2 linked regions of the Roseibium sp. Sym1 genome follow. The protein of the gene in region 1 interacts with the protein of each later gene in a pairwise test. Links are inferred from orthologs where the notes say so. Each region holds a gene or a part of one and is shown on either strand. Other genes may lie near its edges.

Evidence for each region.
Region 2: the proteins of O6760_RS17045 (region 1) and lpdA interact in binary tests that used the Escherichia coli proteins (3 or more experiments, as listed by UniProt). The link is inferred for Roseibium sp. Sym1 from one-to-one orthologs.

What each region holds. Positions count from the first base shown.
Region 1 is NZ_CP114786.1:3,757,574-3,764,371, reverse strand. The notes cover bases 1,108-4,157. They hold O6760_RS17045 (ATP-dependent helicase), read right to left. Parts: upstream 3,827-4,157; coding sequence 1,388-3,826; downstream 1,108-1,387. Other genes in these bases: O6760_RS17040 (FAD-dependent monooxygenase), read right to left, coding at 3,945-4,157; O6760_RS17050 (tetratricopeptide repeat protein), read left to right, coding at 1,108-1,346. Outside these bases: O6760_RS17055 (50S ribosomal protein L11 methyltransferase), read right to left, coding at 1-638; more of O6760_RS17050, read left to right, coding at 780-1,107; more of O6760_RS17040, read right to left, coding at 4,158-5,552; NAD-dependent DNA ligase LigA, read right to left, coding at 5,618-6,798. UniProt on the Escherichia coli protein: A helicase with DNA-dependent ATPase activity. Unwinds DNA duplexes with 3'-5' polarity. Translocates on single-stranded DNA with 3'-5' polarity. Initiates unwinding more efficiently from a nicked substrate than double-stranded DNA.
Region 2 is NZ_CP114786.1:1,020,826-1,027,403, reverse strand. What follows is about bases 1,688-4,517. They hold lpdA (dihydrolipoyl dehydrogenase), read left to right. Parts: upstream 1,688-2,315; coding sequence 2,316-3,719; downstream 3,720-4,517. Other genes in these bases: O6760_RS04625 (hypothetical protein), read left to right, coding at 3,886-4,517; O6760_RS04635 (SDR family oxidoreductase), read left to right, coding at 1,688-2,271. In the rest of the region: O6760_RS04645 (LysE family translocator), read left to right, coding at 1-22; O6760_RS04640 (caspase family protein), read left to right, coding at 69-1,493; more of O6760_RS04635, read left to right, coding at 1,513-1,687; more of O6760_RS04625, read left to right, coding at 4,518-5,367; O6760_RS04620 (methyltransferase domain-containing protein), read right to left, coding at 5,381-6,157; O6760_RS04615 (MerR family transcriptional regulator), read right to left, coding at 6,232-6,578. UniProt on the Escherichia coli protein: Lipoamide dehydrogenase is a component of the glycine cleavage system as well as of the alpha-ketoacid dehydrogenase complexes.

The sequences.
Region 1 (6,798 bases):
TCTTCCATGCCGTTTGCGGTAAATCCCTTCACCAGGTGGGACGCGCCGTTGAGCCGGGCGTTTTCCAACGCCGTCTGTGTCGCGACCGGATCGATGTCGGTCGCCAGCACGCTCTGGCGGCCCTTCAAGGCAGCCGCGATGGCCAGAACACCCGTGCCCGTCCCCAGATCCAGGATCCTGTCATATTCGCGCAGGGACAACAGCCGGTCGATTTCCTCCAGGCAGCCTGCTGTGGTGCCGTGATGCCCTGTGCCGAAGGCCAGCGCCGCCTCGATTTCCAGGCCGATGGCACCCGGGACGACCTTGTCCCGGTCATGGCCGCCATGAACGATGAACCGGCCGGCCCGGACCGGTTTCAGGCCTTCCAGGCTCTTTTCCACCCAGTTGATATCCGGCAGCTCCTCGGCTTCCAAAGGGGCTGCGAAAGCGTCGGCCCCCACCCGGTCGCGCACAAGGGTGGCCGCTTCGTCCGGTTTCATGCCGAACAGCAGAATCTCGGCCGACCAGATTCGACCGTCCGGCGACGCCTCGTAGATGGTTACCGGATTGCCGTCATCCTCGAAGGCGCGCTCCAGGATTTCGGAAATCCGTTTGGCTTCCAGTTCTTCGGCTGTGATCCGCACCCGGATGGTATTCATGACCGCAATTGCTTTCGCTTGTTGGCTTCAAAGCGTGCGGTATAACGGCAAGACGGTCAGCAAACCAGCGTCTTGAGGTCAAAAGGCTGGGCAAATCGGCGCCGCGCCCCATTTCTACATCCAGCAGAAAGGAACAGTGCCATGTCGCCCCTCCCACCCCTTGCCCGGCTTTGCAGGAGCTTGCGCCCGGCCGTGCTTGCCTTGTTCGGTCTTGCTGTCCTGATGTCGCCTGTTTCATCCGCTCCCGACAGGGAGCCCCTGTTCGAGGCCCTGAAAAACGCCCCGAACGAGCTTGAAGCAGAAAAAATCGAGAACGAGATCTGGAAATCCTGGCTGGAATCCGCACCGACACCCGAAATTCAGGCCAAGCTCGAGCAGGCTATGGAACGGCGAAACGTCTATGACTTCCAGGGTGCAAGGGACTTGCTCGACGAGGTCATTGCGGAAGCGCCGGACTATTCCGAAGGCTGGAACCAGCGTGCCTACGTGCTGTTTCTCCAGGGCAATTACGAAGCCAGCCTGGAAGACATCGAGCGGGCGCTGGAACTTGAACCGCGCCATTTCGGCGCCCTCTCCGGCAAGGCCATGATCTTCATGACCCTTGGCCGCGTGAAACTCGGGCAAAAGGCCCTGCGCGAAGCTGTCGAAATCCACCCCTATCTGAAGGAACGCAACATGCTGATCCAGCCCAGTGGCGTGGATCTTTAGTCGGCCACCTTCGGGTGGCCGGTTCCTGTCAATTCATCGGTTCAATGCCGCTCGACGAAGCTGTCGATGACCTTTTTCACCCCGGCCTTCTCAAAATCGATGGTCAGCTTGTTGCCCTCGATCGACTTGATCGCGCCATAGCCGAACTTGATGTGGAAGACCCGTTCGCCAAGGGAATAGTCCGACGGGGTGTCACTGACCGACTTGGCCACCAGCTCGCCCTCAATGGTCAGCGGGCCCTGGCGTTTCTGGCGCGCGGACTGGTAGCCGCGTCCGCCGCCGTCCGAAAAGCCGTCCGAGGACTTGCGGTTGCGCTGTGCCCGCTTCCAGCCCGGTGTCGAATAGCTGCCGCCTTCGAAGGGATCGTGGCTGTCGAAACGCGAGGGGCCATAGCCGCCACCGGCATAGCCGCCGTAATTGGAGGACGGCTCGGCGATCTCGACATGATCGGGCGGCAATTCGTCCAGGAAACGTGACGGCACGGTCGATTGCCAGAGCCCGTGAATGCGCCGGTTGGAGGCGAAATAGAGCTTGGCGCGCTTCTTGGCACGGGTGATGCCGACATAGGCCAGCCTGCGTTCCTCTTCGAGGCCGGCCCGGCCGCTCTCGTCCAGGGCACGCTGATGGGGAAAGAGCCCCTCTTCCCAGCCAGGCAGGAACACCGTGTCGAATTCCAGGCCCTTGGCGGAATGCAGCGTCATGATCGAGACCGCATCGCTGGCATCGGCGCTGTCCCGGTCCATGACCAGCGAAATATGCTCCAGGAACCCGGCAAGGGACTCGAACTCCTCCATGGAGCGGATCAGTTCCTTCAGGTTGTCGAGCCGGCCCGGCGCTTCCGCCGACCGGTCCAGGCGCCACATTTCCGTGTAGCCGCTTTCATCCAGGATGATTTCGGCAAGTTCGGTGTGCTTGATCTGGTCGAGCTGACGGCGCCAGCGCTCGAAATTGTCGAGCACGGTCTTGAGCGCATTGCGCGGTTTGGGCTTGAGCTCTTCGGTATCGATCAGTTGCGCGGCCGCCTGCATCAGCGGAATACGCTCGGCGCGGGCAAGGCCATGCACCAGTTTCAGCGTGGCATCACCAAGACCGCGCTTGGGCGTGTTGACGATGCGCTCGAACGCCAGATCGTCGGCCGGTTGCGCGACACAGCGGAAATAGGCCATGGCATCGCGGATCTCCATGCGCTCATAGAAGCGCGGACCGCCGATGACGCGGTAGTTCAGGCCGAGCGTGACGAAACGGTCTTCGAACTCGCGCATCTGGAAGGAAGCGCGTACCAGCACCGCGATCTCGTTGAGCGCGTGGCCCTTGGACTGCAGCGCCTCGATCTCGTCGCCAATGGTGCGGGCTTCCTCTTCCGAGTCCCAGACCGAGGCGACCGAAACCAGGTCGTGATCCGGTTCGTCGAAATCGGTGAACAGCGTCTTGCCGAGCCGGCCCTCATTGAAGGCGATCAGGTGGGAAGCGGCGGCCAGAATGTGGCTGGTCGAGCGGTAGTTCCGTTCCAGCCGGATTACTTCCGCGCCCTTGAAGTCGTGCTCGAAGCGCAGGATGTTGTCGACCTCCGCCCCGCGCCAGCCGTAGATCGACTGGTCGTCATCGCCGACACAGCAGACATTCGGATTGCCCTGGGCGAGCAGCCGCAGCCACAGATACTGGGCGATGTTGGTGTCCTGGTATTCGTCGACCAGCATGTAGCGGAAGCGGCGCTGATAGTCCTTCAGCACATCCGGGTGGGTCTTGAACAGCGTGATGACATGCAGGAGCAGGTCGCCGAAGTCAGCCGCGTTCAGGATCGACAGGCGCTCCTGGTATTCCTCGTAGAGCCTGCGGCCCTTGCCGTTGGCGAAGGCCCGCGCCTCGCCTTCCGGAACGTCCTTCGGCGTCCACGCCCGGTTCTTCCAGCTGTCGAGCATGCCGGCGAAGGCCTTTGCCGTCCAGCGCTTGTCGTCCAGCCCCTCGGCCTGGATAATCTGCTTGATCAGCCGGATCTGGTCGTCGGTGTCGAGGATCGAGAACGAGGATTTCAGGCCGACCAGCTCGGCGTGTTTCCGGAGGATCTTGACGCAGATCGAGTGGAACGTGCCGAGCCAGGCCATGCCCTCGACATTGCCGCCGACAAAAGCGGCAATACGCTCCTTCATCTCGCGCGCGGCCTTGTTGGTGAAGGTCACCGACAGAATTTCCGACGGCCGTGCCAGCCCGGTCGCAAGGATGTGGGCGATGCGTGTGGTCAGCACCCGGGTCTTGCCGGTTCCCGCACCGGCCAGCACCAGGACGGGACCTTCCGTGGTTTTCACGGCCAGCCGCTGTTCAGGGTTGAGACCGGTCAGATAATCCGGCGCCCGCCGCGCCGCCATGGCCCGCGCGGCAATCCCCCCCTGCGGGCGCTCGGGCACTGGCGCGGGCTCGGCCCGTGTCCCGACAGGCTGAAAGGGATCGTCAAATGGATCGTCGTACCCGTCCGGGTCGGTCATGGTTTACTGGTCCGGTGTATCTTGAGCGCTCTTGGAAAAGAACAATATAGCAACAAAGCGGCGCTGGCGAGGCGGGATCAGGGGATTTGGTGGGGACAAAAAACCCGTTTTCCGGCCTTTACGGCACCATACCGGTGACAGCCCCGGACAGAGCGGTCTCAAGAACAGCCTGCAATCCGGCAACATCCCCGACATCATCCTGCCGTGTTCCGATCCGCCCGTCAGGCCGAATCCACATCGCACAGCGCTCGATGATGCCAAGGCGATTATGGGCTTTCAACTCCAGATCCGTCAGGAGGACAGCAGGCTCATGGCCGAGGACGGTCCTGGCTGCGGCACCTTCGATGCTCCTGGCAACGACGCGGAGCGAAAGGCGCTCCCCGGATGATCGGCAAAGCTCGATCGCCGACCTGACAAGCCGTTCCGCTTCCACGCCGCCATCGCCGATGAACAGTAGGATGGTCTGCCCGACCGAACCAAGATGGCCTGTCAGGTATCCGTTCTGACCATCCACGCCGGACACCCGGACATCCGTGGGCAACAGTTCGCCCGGGCCCGGCCCGAACTCGGGCCTGGGACCGGCGACCGCCGGGCTCTCGCCATAAGTTCCCAGAACGGCCTCGTACCCCGTGCCGCCATTTGCAAGATAATGTGTGAGCGTCACGGCAAACCTGCGGAATGCCCGGGACCGTTCAGCCGGGTCCGCAATGGAGAAAAGATCGTCATTTTGCTGGCTGAGAGCGATTGCCGCCTCCGCGGCGGGGCGTCGCTCGCTCTCATAGGTGTCGAGCAGCTCGTCGCCGGCCTCGCCCTTGACCGCCGCGGCCAGTTTCCAGCCCAGATTGAGTGCGTCCTGGATACCGCTGTTCATTCCAAGGCCGCCGCTTGGTGACATGGCATGGGCGGCGTCTCCCGCAAGGAACAGCCGTCCCTGGCGGAACCTCTGCGCCAGTTTCGCCACGCTGTGGAACGCAGTGTCGTTCAGGGCGGGCCCCAGGTGCACGGATGGCAGATGCTCACGGAAGAAGTCCCTGATCCTGCCCCAGCTGTCCGAACTCGGCCCGGCGGACAACGAATAGATCCGGAAGACTTCCCTGGTTCTATACACCGCAACAAGAAGAGATTCGAAATACAATATCCCCTGCGTGTCCCTGTAGGGCCATCCCTCGATCTGGACGTCCAGGACGTGCCAGTACAGTGAGCGCTCGTGCCCCTCAAAACCGATACCCGCATCCCGCCGCAGCGAACTGTGGACACCGTCGCAGGCGATCAACCAACCGGTTTCAACATTCTCCTCGCGCCCTGCCCGGTTCTTGAGCGTAGCGCAAACCCCGTTTTCCGATTGAACGAAGCCTGTCAGATCAAGGCCCCGTTCCACAACGGCTCCGAGCGCTTCCAGCCTGGCCGTCAGAAGCGGCACCAGCCGGTCTTCACCCAGATTCATGTGCCACGGCCAGCGCTCGCTTGGCGACATGGCGGTTGCCAGGATCCGGCCTTCGAAGGAGTAGGACATCGCTTCGACCGGAATGCCTTCGTCAAGAAGCTGTTCAAGAAGGCCCATCCGTTCGGCAGCGACAAGGGTGGAGGGTTTCAGAACAAAGGCGCGCGGGTTTGCCGGCGGAAGCGGATCCCGGTCGACAACGCGGATCCGGATGCCGCGGCGGGCAAGTTCAATGCCGAGGGCAAGACCTGTCGGGCCGGCTCCACAAATGAGAACATCCGTCAATCTTGACCTCCAGCTTCGACACCTCGCAACGACATGCAGTCAAGGGCGATATCCCCGTAAGGAGCTCACGCCCCGACAAGCTCGAACCAGTCGTCCTCGGAAATCACCTCGATTTCCAGTTCCTGGGCCTTCTTCAATTTGGAGCCGGCACCCGGACCGGCGACCACGAGATCGGTCTTTTTCGACACGGATCCTGAGGTCTTGGCGCCGAAGCGTTCGGCCATGGCCTTGGCCTCGTCCCGCGTCATGCGTTCAAGTGAACCGGTAAACACAACGGTCTTGCCAGCGACCGGCGACCCGGAGGCGTCGATCTTTTCCGGGTCCTTCGGACGGACTTCGGCAAGCAACGCGTCGAGCTGATCACGGTTATGCTGTTCGGCGAAGAATTCCACCAGCGCCTCGGCGACGATATGGCCAATGCCGTCAATGTCGTTGAGCTCCGCAAAGGCCTCGCCGGCCTCGTCCTGGGCGGCCTGCATGGCCTTGTAGAAGGCGTCCCAGGACCCATAGGCGCGCGCCAGAAGCTTGGCGTTGCCCTCGCCGACATGGCGGATGCCGAGCGCGAAGATGAAGCGGTGCAGGTCGATGTCGCGGCGGGCGTTGATCGCCTCGAACAGGTTCTTCGCCGAAACCGCCCCCCAGCCCTCGCGGTTGCGCAGCTTGGTCAGGGAGCGCTTGTCGCGCTCCTCCAGCGTGAAGATGTCCGCCGGGGCCATCACCAGGCCGTCCTGGTAGAACGCATCGACCTGCTTGTCGCCGAAGCCCTCGATGTCGAAGGCATTGCGGGAAACGAAGTGTTTCAGCTTCTCGGTCGCCTGGGCCGGGCAGATCAGGCCACCGGTGCAACGGCGCACCGCATCCCTGCGGCCGGTCTTTTCGTTTTCCTCGCGCACCGCGTGGCTGCCGCAGGCCGGGCAGACGGTCGGGAATTCGAAAGGCTCCGCCCCCTCCGGGCGCTTGTCCAGATCGATATCGACGATCTGCGGAATGACGTCGCCGGCGCGCTGGATCTTAACCGTGTCGCCGACCCTCAGATCCTTGCCGCCGCGGATCGGCTCGCCGTCCTGGCCGATGCCCTTGATATAGTCCTCGTTGTGCAGGGTCGCGTTGGAGACGACCACGCCGCCCACTGTAATCGGTTCGAGCTTGGCGACCGGCGTCAGCGCGCCGGTGCGGCCGACCTGGATCTCGATGTCGTTGAGGATGGTGTAGGCCTGTTCGGCCGGGAACTTGTGCGCGATCGCCC
Region 2 (6,578 bases), 2.7 Mb from region 1 along the record:
GCTGGCCCTGGCGGAACAGTAACAACAGCCACGCCGGGATAGGGCACAAGCATCGGGAGGGCACGGGAATGAGCAGGTTGTTGCGTCATCTTCTGGCGATTGTTTTCCTGGTCGGAACTCTGGTCGTTCAACACGCAGCCGCGCAGGCCGAGCAGCCGCGCACGGCGCTTGTCATCGGCAATGCCGCCTACGACTATGCGCCGCTTGCCAATCCCGTGAACGATGCCGTTGCCATTACGAGGGCGCTCAAGGCCGCCGGTTTCGAGGTCATTCTGCAGACCGATGCCGGCAGGCCCGCAATGGACGAGGCGATCCGGGCCTTTGGCGACAAGCTCCGGCAAAGAGGTGGTGTAGGCCTGTTCTACTATGCCGGTCACGGCATCCAGAAGGACGGCGAGAACTACCTGCTGCCTGTCGGTGGTAACATTGCCGAAAGGGAAGCATTGCTCGACGATGCCTTCGCCGTGAGCGAGGCGGTCGACGTGATGACATCGGCCCATGAGGGCTTGAACATCGTCGTGCTCGATGCCTGCCGCAACAACCCGCTGACCGGATCCACCCGGGGCCTGACCCGCATCGACAGTTCCGCGCGCCTGTTTGTGTCCTATTCGACCTCGCCCGGCGGCGTGGCGCTGGATGGCGAGGGCAACAACAGCCCCTATACCAAGCATCTGGCCAGCGCGATCGAAACGCCCGCGCTCAACCTGGAACAGACCTTCAAACGCACGCTGAAGGGGGTCTTCCAGGAAACGGACGGCCGGCAGACGCCGTGGATCTCCTCGTCCTTCTTCGGCGATTTCACCTTCGTCCCGCAGGCCGGGGACACCACGGCGACCACCAAGGTGGCGGCCGTTTCCTCTCTCGGCAAGGCGCTGCAGGACAGTCTCGCGCGCTCGGGGCCGGCACGCCGGATCTCGGGCATCTACCGGGTCCAGGGCACCAATCCGAACGGCACGGTCTATGACGGCATGATGGCGATCACGCCGGAAGAGGGGCCGGACGCGGGAAAGGTCCGTTTCACCTGGTGGATCGGCAAGGACATTTTCACCGGGGTCGGTGAATTCGCCGGCCGCATGCTGGTGGTCAACTGGGGCGCCAAGCACCCCGTCGTCTACACGTTCAGCGGCAACGACAACCTGGACGGTGAATGGGCCGACGGGTCGGCGACGGAACAGCTGTCTCTCTACGCGCGCGCGGCCCAGAGTTCCCTGGTCCTGGCGGAAGGCACCTATGCCGTCTCCGGCCGCAATCCCAATGGCTCCACCTACACCGGCACCGTGGCACTGTCGCGTCAGGGCAGCAAATACACGCTGGTCTGGAAAGTCGGTGCATCGGGCTATCGCGGTGTTGGAGAGCTGGACGGCAATGTGCTCCGGGTCGACTGGGGTGACGACACGCCTGTTGTCTATGCCCTGTCGGACGACGGCCGGCTGAAAGGCCTTTGGGGCGGTGGCCGCGGCGCCGAGGAACTGACCCTGATGAAAGGGCAATAGGAACCCGTGGTGACGATTGATGGCTGACAAAGTTGTTTTGGTAACGGGCGGAAGCCGCGGGATCGGTGCCGCCGTCTGCCGGAAAGTTGCAGACCTGGGACATACGGTGATCGTCAACTATGCGCAGAACGCCTTTGCGGCGGACACGCTTGTTGCGGAGATTGTCGAGGCCGGCGGCAAGGCCGTTGCCATTCAGGGAGATGTCCAGAACGAGGCCGATGTGCTGCACCTGTTTGCGGAAGCCGACAGGCTCGGCACGCTGGTGGCGCTCGTCAACAATGCGGGTGTCGTCGACCTGTCGCAGCGGGTTGATGAAATGACGGTCGAACGTCTCACCCGGATGTTCTCCATCAACGTGATCGGTGCGTTCCTGTGTGCCCGCGAGGCGGTGAAACGCATGTCGACGAAACACGGCGGCGCGGGCGGCGTCATCGTCAATCTCGGCTCGGCGGCGTCCAAGCTCGGTGCGCCCAACCAGTATGTCGACTATGCGGCGGCCAAGGGCGCCATCGACACGATGACGGTGGGGCTCGCGCTGGAAGTGGCCGACGAGGGCATCAGGGTGAATGGCATTCGCCCCGGCATCATCGACACGGAAATTCATGCGTCCGGCGGTGCCCCCGACCGTGTTGCCCAGCTCCGGTCCAGGCTGCCGATGAAACGCGCGGGATCCGCCGATGAGGTGGCCGACGCGATCCTGTGGCTTTTATCCGACCAGTCCAGCTACACGACCGGGGCCATCCTCGATGTCTCCGGCGGGCGGGCTATCCTTCCCTAACCATCTTGTTGAACCTGAATTGAAAGAGGCAAAGGCGACCCAAAATGTCCCAATATGATCTTGTCGTCATCGGAACCGGCCCCGGCGGATATGTCTGCGCGATCAAGGCCGCGCAGCTCGGCCTGAAGACAGCCGTTGTCGAGAAACGGGCGACGCTCGGCGGCACCTGCCTCAACATCGGCTGCATTCCCTCCAAGGCGCTGCTGCATGCCTCGGAGATGTTCGAGGAAGCCGGGCACGGTTTCGAGAAAATCGGCATCAAGGTGAACAAGCCGAAGCTCGACCTGCCGTCGATGATGAAGCACAAGTCCGACGTGGTCGACGCCAATGTGAACGGCATCTCCTTCCTCATGAAGAAGAACAAGATCGACGTCCACGCGGGCACCGGCAAGATCCTTGCCGCCGGGAAGGTTGAGGTCACGGCCGAGGACGGCAAGGCGAATGTCCTTGAAACGAAGAACATCGTCATTGCCACCGGCTCCGACGTGATGCCGCTGCCGGGCGTGGAGATCGACGAGAAGCAGGTCGTGTCCTCCACCGGTGCGCTGGAACTGGAAAAGGTGCCGGGCAAGCTCGTCGTCGTCGGAGGCGGCGTGATCGGCCTGGAACTCGGTTCCGTCTGGAACCGCCTTGGGTCCAAGGTCACCGTGGTCGAATTCATGGACAAGATTCTCGGGCCGATGGACGGCGATGTCTCCAAGAACTTCCAGCGCATGCTGAAAAAGCAGGGCATGGAGTTCAAGCTGTCCTCCAAGGTCACCGGCGTCGAGAAGAAGGGCAAGGGCCTCGCTGTCACGGTCGAGCCGGCCAAGGGCGGCGATGCGGAAACCATTGACGCGGATATCGTGCTGGTCGCCATCGGCCGCCGGCCCTATTCCGAGGGGCTTGGCCTCGATGGCGCGGGTGTTGCGCTGGACGACCGGGGCCGTGTCCAGATCGATGGCCATTACAAGACCAATGTCGACGGCATCTACGCCATCGGCGACGTGGTCGCCGGTCCGATGCTGGCCCACAAGGCCGAGGACGAGGGTGTTGCCGTTGCCGAAATCCTGGCAGGCCAGGCCGGTCACGTGAATTACGACGTCATTCCGGGTGTGGTCTACACCCAGCCGGAAGTCGCTTCCGTCGGCAAGACGGAGGAAGAGCTGAAGGCGGCCGGTGTCGAGTACAAGACCGGCAAGTTCGTCTTCTCGGCCAACGGCCGGGCACGCGCGATGAACAAGACCGACGGCTTCGCCAAGGTTCTGGCCGATGCCAAGACCGATCGGGTCCTGGGTGTGCACATTGTCGGCTTCGGCGCCGGCGAGATGATCCACGAGGCCGCCGTCCTGATGGAGTTCGGCGGCTCTTCGGAAGATCTGGCACGCACCTGCCACGCGCATCCGACCATGTCGGAAGCCGTGAAGGAGGCCGCGCTCGGCGCCTTCGCGAAGTCGATCCACTCGTAACCGGCCTGGCCGTGCGTTTCGGGCGGCTTGCACGAAAACAGGTTGGAAGCCGGAGGCTCTTGGGAGATAAGAGCCTCCGGCTTTTCTTTTTCTTCGGATCAGGTGTCGCTTGGAACGGGAACACATCACGCGGACCGGAATGTCGGCCTCTTCAACAGGAGGGCTGTTGCTCGTTGCGGGTCTCGTCCTGCCGGTCCTGTGCGGACTGGTCTTTTTCTGGCCGGAGGGGACGATCCCCAATGTGGACGACCTCTTTTTCGTCCCCTGGGCAATGGAAGTCGCCGAGACCGGCCGCCACTGGAATTCCCTGCTGGCGGTGCAGTTCCCGGGGCTTGAAAACTATCACCTTCAGCCGCGTCTGCATCTGATCCTGTCCGGTTGGTTCTTTGCCGGGGTGGGGGCGGAGACGGCAACACTCGTTCTTTACGAGTTCCTCTGTTACGCGTTGACCAGCCTGGCCTTCGTGCTCGTCTGCCTCAAGCTGAACCTGCGCCTGGCGGCCCTGTTCACGCCGCTCCTGTTCGCGCCGATGTATACGGTCGCAGGTTTCCGGCTGGAACTGACCGGGTCGCTGATCTTCATGGTCGCGCTCCTGGTCTCGGTGCCGCTCTTGATCAGGGCAGTCATAGGCGTCCGCTTCGGAACGTCTTTGGAGACCGCCGGCAGCATATTCGGCAAGGCCCTTTTCGGCATTGCGCCTCTGGCGGCCCCCGCCCTGTTTGCCTGGAGCCTCGGGACAATCGCGGTGATCGAGATCTGGCGGCTTGCCTCCCGCCAGGCCTCTCTTGTCCGGGTGATGGCGGAGGGCGTGGCAGCGCTCGTCATCGCGCTTGCCGTCTTCGCGGTGTCCGCTGATTTTGAATTCACCGAGTTTCTGGAGCAGTTCACGTATCACGCCAGCCGCTCAACCGGCGGTGGCATCAACGATGAAGCCCTGGTCCGGGCGATTGCCTTTGCGGCGGTGTCCGGCGTTCTGGTCTGGCGAAAGGCCCGCGTTCCCGCCGCACTGTGCCTGGCGCTGGCCGCCGGGCAGGCCATCGGCGCTTTCCTGCACGACAAGGCCCTGATCCGGAACCTGGCCGCCTCGATGGTGTTCCTGGTCGCCATGGATGCTGTTCTGGCGAGGCGCTGGAACAGGCTGAAGGCGGCGGCCGCATTGCTGCTGGTGCTTGTCCTTTCCGTCAATTTCATCAGTTTCCGGATCTTCTCCGAAGATGCCGGCAACCTCGATGCGGTCCTGTCCACCTACCGGCAGGACCTTGAGAGCGGTGGGCGGGTCTTCATAGACGAGGTCATGGCGCAGCACTATCTCGACCAGCAGACCGACGGTGCCCTCGCCTGGACCTGGGGCGGGACCTTTCCGAAAGGACGGCCCACCGGCATCAACGACATCAAGGACGGCGACGTCTGGTATGTGAGCGAATACACGCTTCTCGGTTACCTGAAGGGCCGGCACGACATTGCCGAGCGGGTCTGGCCGGAACCGGACTACCGCCATGTACCTCAGATCCCCTGCCTACTCGGCCGCCAGTCCTGCAACCTGCCGCAAAGGCGCTGGACCATGCTGCGGCTGGAGCGAAACGGGGACAACGTGATGGTTGAAGACCTGGGCGCGGAGAATTCTCGACGGCCCGTTCCGACGCACTGATATGCGCTCTTGGTCAGGCCTTCCGTGCCGAAATCACGAAATGGGTGATCGAGAAGAAGAAACGGCCCGCGTCCGAAAGCGCTTGCTGTTCCTCGGCCCATGCCCTGGCCTCCTCGGCCGGAACCTGGTCCTTCTTCACGACATAGGGTTCTATCAGGTGGATCAGCATGTTGGCGAGACCGTCCGGGTGGAGCCCGGTGGCGCTGAAGGGAACGGGCAGGACGTCGTCGATGACAAAGCCGCCGTCGCGCAGGACCGGCGGCAGCACCGCCGGAATGCAGCGCTCGACCAGATGTCCGTCCCAGGCCACGATCATCCGGCGCATGCGTTCCGGATCGTCGCTGAACCAGGTGATCGTGTCCCAGTGCATGTCGCCGACGACCAGCCGGCCACCGGGTTTCAGGATGCGCCGGGCTTCGGCGACGGCCCCCGGGAGGTCGTCGAGATACTCGAACACCTGCAGGGACACCGCTTTGTCGACCGAGCCGCTTTCAAGGGGCATTGTTGTGGCCGTGCCGTCGTGAAAGGCTGTGTTGGACCAGTCCGCGCAGCGCTCGATTGCGGCGGTGCGCATGTCCTCGCTCGGATCGATGCCGATGACGCGTCCTTCTTCCCCGAGTGCGCGCGCAAGTTCCAGGGTCAGCATGCCGTTGCCGCAGCCGATATCGGCGATGGTCTCGCCCGGCCGAGGATTGAGGGCGTCGAAGGACGCCCGGCGGCGGCGGCTGAAGTCGGCGCCCTGATAGGCGTTCTCAAGGAGTTTTGTCGTACGCGCGTTGAATGTCAGCATGGTTCGCCTTTCCGCGATGTCGTCGGCGCCGGTTGACCGGGACAGGGCCGGGTCCGGGGCCGGGGTGAAGCGCGTCAGTGATCCTCGCAGCACAGGCTGTGATCGCCGAAGGCTTTCAGAACGTTGCACTCCGTCACCGTGTGTTCACCGCGGCAGCTTGTGGCGATGCGTTTGAGTTCCGCTTCCAGTTTCTTCAAATGCCGGATGCGCCGGCGCACCGCCTGCAATTGATCCGCTGCGATCCGGTTGGCTTGCTCGCAAGGTTGGTCCGGGTGCAGGCTGAGCTCGATCAGGTCGCGGATGGCCGGCATCGGCAAGCCCAGATCGCGGCAATGCTTGATGAAGCCGAGCCGCTCCAGGTCGCTCTGAAGATAACGCCGCTGATTGCCTTCCGTCCGGATCGGCGCGTTCAGAAGCCTCT